2 regions of the Streptomyces sp. NBC_00203 genome follow, and region 2 is predicted to be linked to the other one. Evidence: riboswitches for the same ligand, from Rfam matches in the RefSeq annotation. Region 2 holds a riboswitch; the other holds the start of a gene.
The links. Region 2 has a riboswitch for S-adenosylmethionine ahead of thrC (threonine synthase). Riboswitches for the same ligand answer to the same signal wherever they lie in the genome.

Region 1 (3,404 bases), 2.0 Mb from region 2:
CTCGAGGCAGCGTTCGCGATCGGCCTCGACAACTGATTTTCGCCCCCGCCGCCCCTACCCGTCCCATCCTTCTGGGGCTCCGCCCCAGACCCCGTTCGGTTGTGTGTCGGGTGCGGGTGGGTGGGGGTTGCTCGCGCAGTTCCCCGCGCCCCTGACGGCGCGGGGCTCCGCCCCGCGATCCCCCGCCCACCCCGGTTCGTCGGCTGCGGGTGGGCGGGGGCCGTTCGCGCCCACGCGGCGGAGCCGCATATCGACACAGCCCCGCGCCCCTGACGGCGCGGGGCTTCGCCCCGCGATCCCCCACCCACCCCGGTTCGTCGGCTGCGGGTGGGCGGGGGCCGTTCGCGCCCACGCCGCGGAGCCGCATATCGACACAGCCCCGCGCCCCTTTTAGGGGCGCGGGGAACTGCGCAGTCTTTTGGGGGTCTGGGGGCGCAGCCCCCAGGAACGGATGGGACGGGTAGGGGCGGCGGGGGCGAAGAAACTGCCGGCTCAGACCGCGGGGACGCAGCGGCCGTCCTCCGTGCGGTACTGCCACTTCGCACCGTCCCGGACGAGTTCCCGCACGGCGGTGACGAAGCGCTCGACGTGCTCGTCGGGGGTACCCGCACCGAAGCTGACACGGATGGCGTTCAGGGACTTCTCGCCGGGCGCGGCCTCGGGGGCACCGCACTCCCCCTGGGTCTGCGGGTCGCTGCCGAGGAGGGTGCGCACCAGCGGATGGGCGCAGAACAGACCGTCGCGCACCCCGATGCCGTACTCCGCGGAGAGCGCCGCGGCGAAGTGCGAGCTGTTCCACCCCTCGACGACGAAGGAGATCACGCCGACCCGCGGGGCGTCGTCACCGAAGAGGGAGAGGACGCGCACCTCGGGGACCTCGGCGAGACCCGCGCGGACCGTGTCGATCAGGTGCTGTTCACGGGCGACGAGGGTGTCGAAGCCGGCCTCGGTGAGGGCCTTGCAGGCGGACGCGATCGAGTAGACGCCGATCACGTTCGGCGAGCCGGCCTCGTGCCGGGCGGCGCTCTCGTGCCACTCCACGTCCACGCCACCGTCCGTACGGCGGGACACCTTACGACTGGCGCCACCGCCCGCGAGGTACGGCTCGGCCTCGCGCAGCCAGTCGGAGCGGCCGGCGAGCACACCGGAGCCGAAGGGCGCGTACAGCTTGTGGCCGGAGAAGGCGACCCAGTCGACGTCCAGGTCACGGACGGACACCGGGTGGTGCGGGGCCAGCTGCGCGGCGTCGAGGACGATACGGGCGCCGTGCGCGTGGGCGGCGGCGGCCAGCTCGCGCACCGGCCACAGCTCACCGGTGACGTTCGAGGCGCCGGTGACGCAGACGAGGGCCGGGCCGTAGCCCCCTTCAATGGACACAGTGCGGCCGGCGAGGGCGCGCTCCAGCGTCTCGACGGCCTGGCGCGGGCTGCGCGGGGCGTTGAGGTAGGTGACCTGGGCGTCCTTCCACGGCAGCAGGGACGCATGGTGCTCGGTCTCGAAGACGAAGACCTGGCAGTCGGCCGGAAGAGTGGCGGCGAGCAGGTTGAGCGAGTCGGTGGTGGAGCGGGTGAAGACGACCTGGTCGCCCTCGCGGCAGTCCAGGAACTCGGCGACGGTCTTGCGGGAGTTCTCGAACAGGTCGGTGGACAGCTGCGAGAGGTAGCCGGCGCCACGGTGCACGCTGCCGTAGTAGGGGGCGTACGCCGCCACGTCGTCCCACACCCGCTGCAGGGCCGGGGCGCTGGCGGCGTAGTCGAGTGCGGCGTAGGTGACCTCGCCACCGGTGACGAGCGGGACGGTCACATCTCGCCCCAGAACAGGCAGAGGGGCACAAACGGTCTGGTCGGCGGCAGCGGTGGAGACAGACATGGCGAGCTCCTGTGAGAGGCAGGCGGGATCGCTGCGCGAGCGGGTACACCGGGGTACGGACGGCTCAGCGCAGGAAAGGCGAAGAAGGTGAAAAGGGGTACGCGGAAGTGGGGCGCTACGCCCTATCGCATTCGCTTGCTCACAGAAGGCTCCCTCGAACGACCAGGACCCCTGGGCTGTATCCACTCAAGTGAGTGGCGAGGGGTCCGCGCTTGCCGTAGACCTCGCTGCCTACGACCTGGTCTTCACCCGGGGCACCCCGCCACGGACGGAGGGTTGCCGGACAGTCGGCCGGGGCCTCATGACTGTCACTCATGACCTGATACAGCATCCTGCCAGAAGATCTTCGACGCGCAAGGCGCAGTCCAGGATCCGGACTGCGCCTTGCATCACATCGCGTACGGCGTAGGAGCCTGCGTACGGCTCAACGACTCAACGGCTCAGGCGCTGCTGGCCGCCACCCACCGCTCAAGAGTCCGCTTCGCGGCCCCGGAGTCGATCGACTGCGCCGCCTTCTCCATCCCGGCGCGGAGCTGGTCCACCAAGGGCACGTCGGTCGGCGACAGGGCCACCAGGGCCGCCGCCGAGTTCAGCAGGACCGCGTCCCGCACCGCGCCCGTCTCGCCGTCCAGGAGCCGTCGGGCGACCCCCGCGTTGTACTCGGGGTCGGCGCCCCGCAGTGCCTCCACCGGGACGATCTCAAGGCCGACGTCCCGCGGGTCGAAGGCCTCCTCGGTCACCTTGCCGTCGCGGACGACCCACACCCGGGAGGTGGCCGTGGTCGTCAGCTCGTCGAGGCCGTCGTCACCCCGGAACACCAGCGCGGACGAGCCGCGTTCGGCCAGTACGCCGGCAATGAGCCCCGCCATCCGGGTGTCGAAGCAGCCGACCGCCGAGGCGGTGACCCGGGCGGGGTTGGTCAGCGGGCCGAGGAGATTGAACGAGGTCGGAATCCCCAGATCGCGCCGGACCGCGCCGACGAACCGCATCGAGGGATGGAACTTGGCCGCGAAGCAGAAGGTGATCCCGGCCTCCTCCACCACCTGTGCCACCCGCTCGGGCGACAGGTCCAGGTTGATGCCGAGCCGCTCCAGCACGTCGGACGAGCCGCTCGCCGAGGACGACGCCCGGTTGCCGTGCTTGACGACCTTCGCCCCGGTACCCGCGATCACGATGGCGGACATCGTCGAGATGTTGACGGTCTTGGCCCGGTCTCCGCCCGTACCGACGATGTCGACGGCCGGCCCCGGGATGTGCAACGGCTTCGCGTGGGCGTACATGGTCTCCACGAGGCCGGTGATCTCCTCGACCGTCTCACCCTTGGCCCGCAGCGCCACCAGGAAGCCCGCGATCTGGGCGTCCGCGGCCTCACCGCTCATGATGCGGTCCATGGCCCACGCCGTGTCACCGGCGCTCAGGTCCTGCCCGGCGAGCAGCGCGCTCAGTACGTCGGGCCAGGAACGGCCCGCCGCGGTGTCGCCTCCAGCGGGGTTCACAGCGCTCATAAGCCGCTCCTGGGTCGGTCCCCGGAAAGG
Region 2 (3,404 bases):
TGCGGTGGGCGCCCTGCGTTTTTCCGCCCTGCGTTGAAGCCATGCCTCGAAATCTAGCCCCCCGCCTAAACGCTCAAACGTTCACTTCGGCCGTATGCGACCCGCGGGCCGGTGGGGGCTGGTCGCGCCCCGCGGCGGAGCCGCAAATGTCACAGCCCCGCGCCCCTGACGGGGCCCGGTCTACGCGGCCCTTCGTTTCCTGTACTCGGCGATTTCGGACATCGGGGGGCGTTCCTCCGTGTCCACCGAGTACGTGCGCGGCTCGAAACCCTCCTTGCCGCGCTCGAACTGGGTGAGGGACGGGCGGATCATGTGGCCGCGGGCCAGCCTCAGCTGGGCCGTGCGGTAGATCGCGGCGGACATGCGGCCCAGCGCCTGGCCGTCCTGGTGGCGGTGTTTGCGGACGCCGACGTCGACCTGGGCGAGGGCGTCCAGGCCCACGAGGTGCAGGGCGTCGACGAGCATGCCCAGCTCGACGCCGTACCCGACGGGGAACGGCAGCTGTTCGAGCAGGGAGCGGCGGGCCGCGTACTCGCCGCCGAGCGGCTGCACGAAGCCCGCGAGCTGCGGCCAGTGCATGTTCAGCAGGGGGCGCGCCATGAGTTCGGTGACCCGGCCGCCCTGGCCCGCCGCCCCGCCCAGCGGTCTGTCGTACATGGCCTTGACCAGGTCCACGCCCGGGTCGGTGAGCAGCGGGCCCACGATCCCGGAGACGAAGTCGGACGAGAATTCCTTGAGGTCCGCGTCGATGAAGCAGACGATGTCCCCGCTCGTCACGAGCAGCGACCGCCACAGGACCTCGCCCTTGCCGGGCACGGTCGGGATCCGCGGCAGGATCTCGTCGCGGTGCACGACGCGCGCGCCCGCGGCGGCGGCGACCTCGGAGGTGCGGTCGGTCGAGCCCGAGTCGACGACGACGATCTCGTCGACGAGGGGCACCTGCTGCATCAGGTCGTGGCGGATGACGGCGACGATCTCGCCGACCGTCTCCTCCTCGTTGAGGGCGGGCAGCACTACGCTGACCGTCGATCCTGAGGTGCGTTTGGCGGCCATGAGCTTGTGGAGCGGGCGGTCGGTAACGGACCAGGAGCGTGTGCTCAGCCAGCGCTCGACTTCTTCCAGCACAGGCGGCTCCTCACTGTCTGATCACCCGGTGTCTCACGGTGTGATCCATCTCGCGGTTCGGACGACTATCTCAACTGTCCTGGCCTTCGGTTACAGTCTTGAACAACGCGGATGACCATCGCATGTCCTGGATCATCAGCCCGTACTGTGTTCAACAGTTCAACAATCAAATACCGCTCATCCAGAGGGGCAGAGGGATACGGCCCGATGAAGCCCCGGCAACCCTCCAGCCGGTCTCGTACGACTACGTTGTCGTCGCGAGGCTCCCGGCTCGGGAAGGTGCCAAATCCGTCTCACGGCGAAGTGCGCTGTGAGGAAGATGAGGAGAAAGGGCCTCGCCTCCATGGCTGCGCAGACAGTTGCAAGCACCACGAACACCGGAATCTCCGCCGACTCGGCCAACTCCGTGGACCTCGGTCCGGCCGCCGCGCTTTCCTGCCGCGAGTGCGGTCACCGCGTCCCGCTCGGCCCGGTCTTCGCCTGCGAGGAGTGTTTCGGCCCGCTGGAGATCGCGTACGACTTCTCGGCCTACGAAACCGAAGAACTCCGCAAGCGCATCGAAGCGGGTCCCGCGAACATCTGGCGTTACGCGCCCCTCCTGCCCGTCCCCGCGGACGTCGCCGAGAAGCCGAACATCAACCCCGGCTGGACCAAGCTCGTCCAGGCCGACAACCTCGCGCGCGAGCTCGGTGTCGACGCCGGCAAGCTCTTCGTGAAGGACGACTCCGGCAACCCGACGCACTCCTTCAAGGACCGTGTCGTCGCCCAGGCCATCGAGGCCGCCCGCGCCTTCAACTTCACCACCCTCTCCTGCTCCTCCACCGGCAACCTCGCCGGCGCGGTGGGTGCCGCCGCCGCCCGCGCCGGCTTCCGCTCCTGCGTGTTCATCCCGCACGACCTGGAGCAGGGCAAGATCGTCATGGCCGCGATCTACGGCGGTGAGCTCGTCGGCATCGAGGGCAACTACGACGACGTGAACCGTTTCTGCTCCGAGCTGATCGGCGACCCCGCCGGCGAGGGCTGGGGCTTCGTCAACGTCAACCTGCGGCCGTACTACGCGGAGGGGTCCAAGACCCTCGCGTACGAGATCTGCGAGCAGCTCGGCTGGCGGCTCCCCGACCAGCTGGTGATCCCGATCGCCTCCGGCTCCCAGCTCACCAAGGTCGACAAGGGCCTCCAGGAGCTGATCAAGCTCGGGCTCGTCGAGGACAAGCCGTACAAGATCTTCGGCGCCCAGGCCGAGGGCTGCTCGCCGGTGTCCGTCGCCTACAAGGCCGGCCACGACGTCGTACGCCCCCAGAAGCCGAACACCATCGCCAAGTCCCTGGCCATCGGCAACCCGGCGGACGGGCCGTACGTGCTGGATATCGCGCGGCGGACGGGTGGGGCCGTGGAGGATGTGAACGACGAGCAGGTGGTCGAGGCGATCAAGCTGCTGGCGCAGACCGAGGGCATCTTCGCGGAGACGGCGGGCGGTGTGACGGTCGGCGTGACGAAGAAGCTGATCGAGAACGGGCTGCTGGACCCGACGCTGACGACTGTTGTGCTGAACACCGGCGATGGTCTCAAGACGTTGGATGCGGTGGCCGGTACGGGGCTCACCGCGACGATTCGCCCCAACCTGGAGTCGTTCCGCGAGGCCGGCCTCGCATAGCCGTTTTCGTCTGCGGGCCGGTAGGGGCTGGTCGCGCCCCGCGGCGGAGCCGCATATCGATGCAGTCCCGCGCCCCTTTGGGGCGCTCCACCTGACCGGAGGTCACAAGGCATGAGCGTCAACGTTCGCATCCCCACCATCCTGCGCACCTACACCGGCGGCAAGGCCGAGGTGAGTGCCGAGGGTGGGACTCTCGCCGAGGTCATCGCCGACCTGGAGAAGAACCACACGGGTATCGCCGCGCGCGTGCTGGACGACCAGGGCAAGCTGCGCCGCTTCGTCAACGTGTACGTCAACGACGACGACGTGCGGTTCGAGCAGGGGCTGGAGACGGCTACGCCGGACGGTGCGGGCGTCTCGATCATCCCGGCCGTCGCCGGAGGCTGATCGCTACCCTCGGTAACGCCGAATACGCAGTGTTCATCGAATTGCCCTCTCCGTGAGAGAAACGGAGGGGGCAATTCTGCATGGTTGAGCGGGGTACAGTTGGGGAACCCGCTTCGCTATTCATGCCGGACGCATATGAGTACCTGTGCGAGACCCGACAAGAAGTAGCCAAAGTGCCCCATCTTTTTGAGCCTTTTATGGCATATACGGGGCCCGACTTGCCCTGAATCTTCGCGAG

Region 1: it holds a riboswitch for S-adenosylmethionine, as region 2 does, so the genes downstream of both, OG975_RS13070 (aminotransferase class V-fold PLP-dependent enzyme) here and thrC (threonine synthase) in region 2, are expected to answer to the same signal.

The regions. Positions count from the first base shown of each region.
Region 1 covers NZ_CP108126.1:2,843,785-2,847,188, forward strand. Annotated here, with positions in the region: gene OG975_RS13065 (Lrp/AsnC ligand binding domain-containing protein) at 1-36, shown strand, start outside; gene OG975_RS13070 (aminotransferase class V-fold PLP-dependent enzyme) at 493-1,869, opposite strand; SAM riboswitch class IV at 2,073-2,189, opposite strand; gene trpD (anthranilate phosphoribosyltransferase) at 2,310-3,374, opposite strand.
Region 2 covers NZ_CP108126.1:4,874,611-4,878,014, reverse strand. Annotated here, with positions in the region: gene OG975_RS21825 (trehalose-6-phosphate synthase) at 1-43, opposite strand, end outside; gene OG975_RS21820 (glucosyl-3-phosphoglycerate synthase) at 181-1,125, opposite strand; SAM riboswitch class I at 1,300-1,451, shown strand; gene thrC (threonine synthase) at 1,469-2,779, shown strand; gene OG975_RS21810 (MoaD/ThiS family protein) at 2,891-3,166, shown strand.